Regions from separate parts of the Thermocaproicibacter melissae genome, predicted to be linked through region 2. Evidence: predicted binding sites of a transcription regulator. Region 2 holds the regulator's gene; each other region holds the start of a gene.
What was found. The regulator Rex, encoded in region 2, represses fermentation and respiration genes when NADH is low (regulators of the CRP and FNR family bind a similar motif). The targets are predictions, from matches to a motif close to ATTGTTAANNNNTTAACAAT.

Region 1 (3,284 bases), 720 kb from region 2:
TTTTGCCTTAATTTCCACAGCATGGGAATAGATTTTGTTTGCCATTTCTTCGCCGAATTTTTCTTTTGCCTTATCGCTTCCGAACAGACTGATAACGGAATCAATATCGGTGACGGCATCTTCCAGCGCCGAAACGTATTTTTTGGACGCTTCAGCTTCCTTTTCCGTGCCGACGGCATCGAGCCACTGCTGTGCTGCAGTTCTCAATCCTTCGTAGCAGTGTGTAGCCAGTAATTCCTTAGTCCTCTCAATGATAATTTCCTGATTTTTCATAGTATCATTCCTTTCCTAATTAAAAGCGGTTTCTTCGACTGGCGAACCGCTTAAGTGCTTGATGATTCGAAGGAACTTATCAATAATATACTATATATTCTTCAGGAAAACAAACAGGAATTCTTATCTCATAATTTTTTTGATAAGGCACCAAATTCATTCTTGTCGTTTTTCCCCTTGCCGAATCATCCCCTCACGGGTAAAACCGCACTTTTCAAGCACCTTCCATGATCCGATATTTCGCGATACTTCAAGCGCAGTAAAACAAAACCCGCAGATTCTATACAGAATCTGCGGGTTCCATCGGCATAGCAGCGCCGAGAATTCTTATTTGAAATATTCCTGTCCCAGCAAGTCGGCTGCCAGCAATGCGTCGTACAGCTGGTCCGGTGTGACGTCTCCTGCCATATTATGAATGGATTCGCCCGGAGCACAGGCCTTTTCCGCTGCAATGTGGACACGTTCCACATCGGTTACTCCGACTTCCTTCAAAGTAACCGGAAGACCTACGCTGTAGCAGAAATCCATAACTTCCTTGATTTCTTCCTTCGGAGCATTCTCAAGGATTAGCTGAGCGATTGTGCCGAATGCTACCAGAGAACCGTGCATGGTCTTTTCACATTCGAGCAAAGCCGTAAATCCATTATAGACGGAGTGTGCAACAGCAAGACCACCGTTATCGGCACCGACACCGCTTAAGTAGGTATTTGCTTCAATGATGGCTTCCAGTGCCGGCGTCACCAAATGTTTTTCACAAGCCAGCTTCGCCTGATATCCGCATTTTAGCAGCGTTTTATAGCACAGCTCGCAAAGTGCCATGGAGGAGAGGGTAACTCCGCCGTTTTCAAGGCTGGGGGAATCGGTCCTTAAGCATGCTCTGGCTTCAAAATAAGTTCCGAGCGCGTCGCCCATTCCAGCCACCAAAAACTTAGTCGGTGCATTTGCAATGATTTCACTGTCGACAATGACAGCTTCCGGATTCCTCGGATAGAACAAATAGGAATTAAAAGTTCCGTCATCGTTATAGATTACGGAAAGACCGGTGCAGGGAGCATCTGTGGCGCAAACGGTAGGAATGATGGCAACCGGACGCTTTTCATAATAGGCAGTTGCCTTGGCCGTATCAATCGCCGAACCGCCGCCGACACCGACAACGACCTGAATGTTTTTATCGCGTACGATTTTTCTCATTTTGTCGATTTCGCCGTTGGAGCTGATTCCGCCGAAAATTTCAAAATACAGCTTGCAGTCTGTACCTTCAAAGCTTTTTTCAATCTTGTCCTTGCAGTTTTTATAGCCGCTGTTGCTGCAAATGAACAGATAGGACGACCCCAGATCCTTTGTCTCGTCGTAAAATTTATACAAGGCGCCCTTTCCCTGTACATACTTTAACGGTGCTCGGAACAATTTCATAACTGCCATAAAATACCTACTTTCTTAATTGTTTGTTATTTATCTATCAATCTTAGACAATATTATATCGAATTTGTACGATATTCGCAATGGTACCCATTGCCAATCAGACTAGAAATGATATATGCAGGAAGACGTTTGGGTGCATCATTCGTATTGAATGGATGAACCAAATCAATAAAAGAAAGATGCACCGGGATTTCAATTCCCGGTGTATCTTATTTTAGATCTCATTATCTCTGGTCTGAAAAAATCCAATTACATCGTATAATGAGTCAAATACTGCGGCTGCTTTCATTTGATGGTTCATATCCGGTTTCTTGATGTCTGGAATACAAATAACAGGTATACCTGCATTTACCGATGCCTCGATGCCTGATTCGCTGTCTTCTAGGACAAAACAGTCATGAATGTCTACTTGGAGCTTTTCAACAGCCTTCAAAAACACATCCGGATTCGGTTTGCTTCTTGTAATATCTTCCGCAAAAACGAACTCGTCGAACAAATCATAGATGCAATGGTCTTTCAGAATTTTAACAGCCCTGTCCTTCGTACTTGATGTTGCAATGGCAGTCTTATACCCATTCTCTTTCAGAAAATGCAGTAAGTCTATGGCCCCTTTTTTCAGATTGACGCCTTCTGCAAGAATTTCCTTTTCTTTATTTAGCACCTTCTCCATGCCTTCTTCCAGACCCCATGGAAGTTTATAGGTGCTAATTAAATTCCTTACATTGTTTCTTTCTGTTTTACCACTGTAATTTTGAGCATAGTCCTGTATCGTCATTTCATAACCATATGGATTGAGCAATTCCTTATACACTCGATAGGAAATAATTTCGGTATCAACCAATAGACCGTCAAAATCAAATATGACTGCTTTTCTCATCTTCTCCTCCGCTGATTAAATTTTATTCCAAGATTAGAACGTTTCTTTGCAAAATACTTGATATATACAAATTTTACTACGTTTTTCCACTCTCATCTCTTTTCAACGACTTCTCTTTTAATAATAAAATAAAGGTTTCCGGACATTTTTATCTCTCCGCAGAATAGCCGAGAGAGTAGATTTTTGTCCGGAAACCTTATCTTTACATTTAAGTTTTCTATTTATCGATTCTTAACATCAGACATTAACGTCAACGACCCTTTGGGTTGAGTAGATAAGCTGGACGCTTACACCCTTGACATCAATACCACGCACTCAAATGGTTTGTGTTGATTGAATTGATGTCTATGGGCCATTTTGACAACCATTTGTTCATGAGAACATGTCAATGGGTTTTTCGGTCATTTTTGAAAAACCGCCGTTTGCGGGAACATGTCAATTAACAATAACGCCAACCACTGAATGTGCAATTGGCATTAATTAATTTTATGTCAGTTTCTTCTTCAATTCAATTATTCGGGCTTCAATTATTGAAATAACTTTTTTAAATTCCTCATCACTCTTACCCGTAGGATCATCCAGTCCCCAATCCTCTCTATGCTTGCAGGGAAGGTAAGGGCATTCCACATTGCATCCCATTGTAATAACAATATCTACCGGCGGGATATCATCAAGCAACTTTGGATATTGGTTTTTCTCCATATCTATATCA
Region 2 (3,284 bases):
AAAAGCTATGCTGAGTGATCGCCAGCGTGAGATTGTTCTTGCGGGAGGTTTGCTCGACTATACTCGCGAACATTCCGGCAAGTAATGAACATGGTTCTGTATTCCTAGCACTAATCATACTGTTTTTCGGAGGAAATGAATATGGCGGAAAAAATTCAAATGCGCACCCCTCTTGTCGAAATGGACGGAGATGAGATGACGCGCGTCATCTGGAAAGAGATTAAGGAAATCCTCATCGAGCCGTATGTCGACCTTAAGACAGAGTATTACGACCTGGGCCTAAAGCACCGCGATGAAACAAATGACCAAGTCACGGTTGATGCTTCTGAGGCAACAAAGAAGTACGGCGTTGCTGTAAAGTGCGCGACCATTACACCAAATGCAGACCGTGTTAAGGAGTACAACCTCAAGGAGATGTGGAAATCGCCGAATGGCACGATTCGTGCCATCCTGGACGGCACCGTATTCCGTACCCCAATTCTTGTGAAGGGTATCACCCCGCTTGTACCCGGATGGAAGAAACCGATTATTATAGCGCGCCATGCTTACGGTGACGTTTACCGCGGTGTTGAGATGCAAGTTCCGGCCGGAGCTAAGGCGGAGCTTGTTGTTACCAACGCCGACGGCAGTGAGACCAGAACTCTGATTCATGATTTCAAATCACCCGGCATTATTCAGGGCCAGCATAATCTTGATAAGAGCATTGAAAACTTTGCGAAATCATGCTTCCAGTATGCACTGGATGTCAAGAGAGACCTTTGGTTCTCGACAAAGGATACAATTTCCAAAAAATATGACCACAGATTCAAGGATATTTTCAATGAGCTGTATGATTCTACTTATAAAGAGAAGTTTGAAGAAGCGGGTATCAAGTATTTTTACACTCTGATTGATGACGCGGTTGCCCGTGTTGTACGTTCAAACGGCGGATTTATCTGGGCCTGCAAAAATTACGACGGTGATGTGATGAGCGACATGGTGGCTACGGCGTTCGGTAGTTTGGCCATGATGACAAGTGTGCTTGTTTCACCGGACGGTGTTTATGAGTATGAAGCAGCTCACGGAACGGTGCAGCGCCATTATTACAAGTACCTCAGGGGTGAATCCACTTCCACAAATTCCATGGCTACACTCTTTGCTTGGACGGGAGCGTTGAAGAAGCGCGGAGAACTTGACGGCCTTCAGGATCTCTCTGCTTTTGCGGAAAAGCTGGAGAAAGCATCCATTCAGACGATTGAAGAAGGCGTCATGACAGGCGACCTTGCAGCCATATCAACTTTGCCGAATATTCAGAAAGTTGACACGGAAACTTTCCTGAGGGAAGTTGACAAGAGATTGCAGGCACTGTAAGAAGTCTGCGCAGTTTGCTACTAAGAAAATAAAGTTACAGTTTCAGTCGAAACTAGATTCGGACCGCGGCTGTAAAGATGGATCATTTCCCTTAGGAGGTATGATTATGCTGAGGCATGAGAATGTTTCAATGTCTGTTGTTCGGCGATTGCCGCGTTACTATCGGTTTCTAAATCATTTGAAAGAGTCTGGAGTCACCAGAATCTCATCTACGGAACTATCGCAAAAACTGGGGCTTACAGCTTCGCAGATACGGCAAGACCTTAACTGTTTCGGTGGTTTCGGTCAGCAGGGGTATGGCTATATAGTCAGCCAGCTTTGCGATGAAATCGGTAAAATTCTCGGTTTGCAGAGTGGCTATAAAACGATTTTGCTGGGAGCCGGTAACCTCGGAATGGCAATTGCCAACCACATGGCATTTGAAGCAGATGGTTTCCGCTTGATTGGAATTTTCGATAACTCACCTCAAAAAATAGGCATGACGATCGGTGGGCTGCAGGTCCAAGATGTGAATAATCTGGAAAAATTTTGCAAAAAAGAGAAGCCTGTGATGGCTGTTCTTTGCGTTCCGCGCAGTGCTGTGGAAGAGCTTGGCAAGGTTCTTTATCAATTGGGCATTCGGAACTTTTGGAATTTCAGCCATTATGATATTTCGCTTGAATACCCGGATACGATTGTAGAGAATGTTCACTTAAACGACAGCCTGATGACGCTTTGCTACCGTATCTGCAACGGCAGAACAAAGAAGCAGGAAATGGAGCAGAAACAAAAAAATCAAACAGAACTGTCGGCTGATTAATCGGCTAAGCAAAAATCCCTGTTCATCAAGTGAACAGGGATTTTTTTACTTTAGGTTTTCCATATATTTTGCAATCGCATTCTCATCTTTTGCATTGAGACAATCCGTGGTGAGATATACGGAAAGGTTCTCCACATGTTTAATTTCTTGCCCAGGTTCAACACGATACATTGGGCTCATAGACTGAATCTCAGTGTAATCTTTTTGAACACCGATTTCACATGAGCTGCCGAAATCCGGATAGACGGCCTGCACATCATGAACATATCGCTTCAAGAATGTGTAGCGTGGTCCAACAAATGCAACCCAGCCGAAAACATTGTTGCAGCCTATTTTCAACGGAGCAGAATTTTCAGCATCCTTTCTGATGGTAAGGAAGCGGTTGCCGATGAAAATTCGATCATCATGCAGCTGGGTACCGGGCCAGAGAACCAGTGCTCTGTTTGGACGAAAATCATCGCTCGTGTCAGCATTCTGGGGCAGAATGACGACATCGTTTCCTTCGAGCATGGTAATCGGCCACAAGCCGCAAGGCTGAGCTTCTTTGGAAACATTCTTAACGGTGTGAGAAACCATAATATCCGCTGTGTCTTCGCTGATAAAAACCTCAAAACCGGTTTGAAAAACTGCGTTTTTCGGCTTTGGTGTCGCAAAACGTACACTGTCGGAAAAAATACTGTAAACAACCGGAGAATTGTCAGGGATAATCGTTCGTGCGGAACGCTCTGAGCTGAGCCAGAGCCGGTGTCCTCCGTAATGATAAAACACGTTCTGTGAGTCGGCTTTATCCTCCGCATTTTTACATAACACTCGATGGCTGCGTTCCGAATCCTCATAGAAAATGTTTTCTTTTCCGCAGAAACCGAAATAAATGATGCGGGGTCCGTAGTCTATTGTTACAATGGCATCGATAATGCCATTCGTCATACGCACACATTTTCCGAAATTTTTATAATCAATTTCTTCGATTTCCAATGGGATGCACCCTTTCAGTACACAGATATTACAGTACAATGATTTTTGTAGATCGATCTAGTCCGCACGGTCCTGCTTGAGGCATACATAGGGAGTACAAATCGGTTGATTTATTTTCAAGTTCCATGATTCGGCGTGCTCGAGGGTTAAGCTGTTCCGT
Region 3 (3,284 bases), 950 kb from region 2:
CACTGTGGCCGATGATGACATACTGCACGCCCATGGAAGTAAGCATGGGGGCGGAAATCTCACCGGTGAACGCGCCGGAATTCTCCCAATGGCAGTTTTCGGCGCCGACACCAATGTTGGTTCCTTTCGTAGCCTCGAGCACAACGCTGAGGTCCACATAAGGTACGCAGACAACAACATCGCAGTCTGCATTCTTAACGAGAGGCTTAATGCCCTCTATGAGTTCTTTCGCCTCTGCTGGGGTTTTATTCATTTTCCAGTTTCCGGCAATTACTGCCTTTCTGAGTTGCTTGTTCATGATTTAATATTCCTTTCGCAATAGATTTCAGGATTCACATGCCAAACGGGGGCGAATTAAATTCGCCCCCGAGACAGTTCACAGTGAATTATTTATCATTGAGGCAGGCAATTCCCGGCAGGACTTTTCCTTCGAGGAATTCCAGCGATGCGCCGCCGCCTGTGGAAATGTGCGTCATCTTATCTGCGAAGCCGAGCTTTTCAATCGCAGCAGCAGAGTCGCCACCGCCGATGATGGAAATTGCGTCGCTGTCTGCAACAGCCTGAGCAACAGCGATGGTACCATTTGCAAAATGCTCCCACTCACTGACACCCATCGGGCCATTCCACACAATCGTGCCTGCGCCCTTGATAGCGCTGGCAAACAGTGCGCAGGATTTTGCACCGATGTCAAGGCCCATCCAGCCATCCGGAATTGTGTCAGAATCCACACGACGGAACTCTGTGTCTGGCTTATACTCAAGGCCAATCACATTGTCAACAGGAATCAGGAAGCGAACGCCTTTTTCCTTTGCTTTTGCCATAATGTCTTTTGCCAGGTCAATCTTGTCGTTCTCGCAGATGGAGGAGCCGATGGAATAACCGAGCGCCTTCATGAAGGTGTAGGCCATGCCGCCGCCGATGATGAGGGTGTCTACCTTATCAAGCAAATTGGTAATAACACCGATTTTGTCGGAAACCTTGGCGCCGCCGAGGATTGCAACGAACGGGCGCTTCGGGTCTTCCAAAGCCTTGCCCATAATCGTGATTTCTTTCTGAATCAGGTAGCCGCAAACAGCCGGCAGATAATCTGCAACGCCTGCGGTGGAAGCATGAGCACGGTGAGCGGTGCCGAATGCATCGTTTACATAGATTTCAGCAAGAGAAGCAAGCTCCTTTGCGAAAGCGGGGTCGTTCTTTTCTTCTTCTTTGTGGAAACGAACGTTTTCAAGCAGTTCCACTTCGCCCTCTTTGAGGGAAGCAGCAATGCTCTTTGCACTTTCGCCGATAACGTCTTTTGCCATCTTGACTTCCTGACCGAGAGCTTTGGAGAGGTATGCTGCTACCGGCGCAAGAGAATACTTCATGTTGAATTCGCCCTTCGGGCGGCCCAGATGGGAGCAAAGAATTACTTTCGCCTTGTGGTCAATAAGGTAACGAATGGTCTTGAGAGCTTCGTTGATACGCTTCGGGTCTGTAATGTTTCCCTGATCATCAAACGGAACATTGAAGTCGCAGCGAACAAGAACTCTTTTACCCGTTACATCAATATCTTCTACGGTTTTTTTGTTTAAGTAGTTCATATAGCCTCTCCTTTGTATTCATATTAGTTGAAATTGTCTACTTTATAACAATCCTTCCCGATTATACAACGGTTTTTTCGCTTTTTCAAGCACTAAGAAATCTGTTTTACACATCGAGCCAAAAGTTTGTTAAAAATTTACCATTTATACTGTCTTAATTGCCCTTCACACAGCAAATTCGGATAATTCCATTGGCGAAGTACTTCATAAACACCTATGGCAACCGAGTTGGAAAGGTTTAGGCTTCGGGCATCCGGATTGTTCAGCATGGGAATACGGACGCAGGTTTCCGGATTATTGTAGAGCAAATCCTCCGGCAGACCTGCAGTCTCTTTGCCGAAAACGAGATAGCAGCCGTCCGGATAAGACACCTCGGAGTGAATTTTGCGGCCTTTTGTAGAGAAGTAGTAGAAAATTCCTGAATTTCGGCTGAAAAAATCGGAAAGACTGTGATAGACGGTAATATCGAGCAAATGCCAATAGTCAAGCCCGGCTCGTTTTAATTTGCGATCGTCAATTTTAAAGCCGAGCGGTTCAACAAGATGCAGCCGCGCTCCGGTTAGAGCGCAGGTGCGAGCGATATTTCCCGTGTTCTGAGGTATCTCTGGTTCAACGAGGACAACATTCAGGGCAGGCATAGTATTCTCCTTTTCGATTGTTTTCATGAAGGATTTCCCTTCAATATTTTCTGGGAATAGGGGGTAAATTAATGAATGGATTCAGCATTATTCAAAAATTGATTTGCACTGTAAACAAAGTTTGGAGGTTGTATGCGATGCGTCAACAGGCTATGGGATTTCTGAAAGGTGTCGGCGCAGGGATGGTAGCCGGTGCCGCAATTGCTATGATGAACGACAAAATGATGAAAAACAACCGCAATTACCGGCGCAACGCTCACAAGACCATGCGCGCCATGGAACAGCTTTTCAGCAACATTCAGGGAATGTTCTGATAATACACAGAAAAAAGGAGCGGGTTCTCTCCCGCTCCTTTTTGCACGGTCAACAGTCAGTTTTGGCTCACCACACTGTACATTCCGAACATGGGCATCACAATGGAGATAATCACTGTGCCGACAATCACGGCGATGATAATCGTCATGTTTCAGGAGAGCAAGTCATGCGTTTTATGAAATATGAATGGTAACGCCGACTTTTCCATCTTCTATCATATCCATTATACTGCCCCGAATCAAGCGGTTCCGGACAACCTTTGCAGAAATCTCCAGCGAATGAACCACATTGACACTGGCAAGCCGCTACCTTTCCGCGGACATTTATTTTCTTTGGCATCACAATGAAATGAGAGAACAACTGTGAGATTTTTTCAATGCTTTTTTCAATCATACATATTGCGATTCTATTGTAATATTTTAGGATGATGTGTAAAATTGTATCTGAAAAACTAAAACGAGGTGAGGGAATTGAGCAAACTTTTTATTAATGCTAGCAACCGCAAAAGCAAAATCAACAAAGAAATTTACAGTCACTTTTCAGAACATCTCGGCAGATGCATATACGGCGGTCTATACGTCGGAGAGGATTCCCCCGTTCCGAACACAAACGGAATGCGCAACGATGTTGTTGAGGCCTTGAAAAACATCCGTATTCCGGCTCTGCGCTGGCCCGGCGGATGCTTCGCCGACGAATACCACTGGATGGACGGCATCGGAGAGAAATCAAAACGCAAAAAGCTCATCAACAC

Region 1: a site for Rex is predicted at 1,718-1,737, ahead of NOG13_RS09280 (glycerol dehydrogenase). Genes of this name have one in related genera too.
Region 3: a site for Rex is predicted at 1,613-1,632, ahead of NOG13_RS08250 (phosphoglycerate kinase). Genes of this name have one in related genera too.

The regions. Positions count from the first base shown of each region.
Region 1 covers NZ_CP101827.1:1,922,894-1,926,177, reverse strand. Annotated here, with positions in the region: gene NOG13_RS09285 (hypothetical protein) at 1-273, opposite strand, end outside; gene NOG13_RS09280 (glycerol dehydrogenase) at 601-1,695, opposite strand; gene NOG13_RS09275 (HAD family hydrolase) at 1,910-2,572, opposite strand; gene NOG13_RS09270 (arsenate reductase ArsC) at 3,059-3,284, opposite strand, start outside.
Region 2 covers NZ_CP101827.1:706,372-709,655, forward strand. Annotated here, with positions in the region: gene NOG13_RS03555 (aconitate hydratase) at 1-85, shown strand, start outside; gene NOG13_RS03560 (NADP-dependent isocitrate dehydrogenase) at 142-1,350, shown strand; gene NOG13_RS03565 (redox-sensing transcriptional repressor Rex) at 1,457-2,149, shown strand; gene NOG13_RS03570 (hypothetical protein) at 2,195-3,124, opposite strand; gene NOG13_RS03575 (tRNA(Met) cytidine acetate ligase) at 3,153-3,284, opposite strand, start outside.
Region 3 covers NZ_CP101827.1:1,699,702-1,702,985, forward strand. Annotated here, with positions in the region: gene tpiA (triose-phosphate isomerase) at 1-298, opposite strand, end outside; gene NOG13_RS08250 (phosphoglycerate kinase) at 387-1,580, opposite strand; gene NOG13_RS08255 (tRNA (cytidine(34)-2'-O)-methyltransferase) at 1,718-2,218, opposite strand; gene NOG13_RS08260 (hypothetical protein) at 2,356-2,532, shown strand; gene NOG13_RS08265 (alpha-N-arabinofuranosidase) at 3,004-3,284, shown strand, end outside.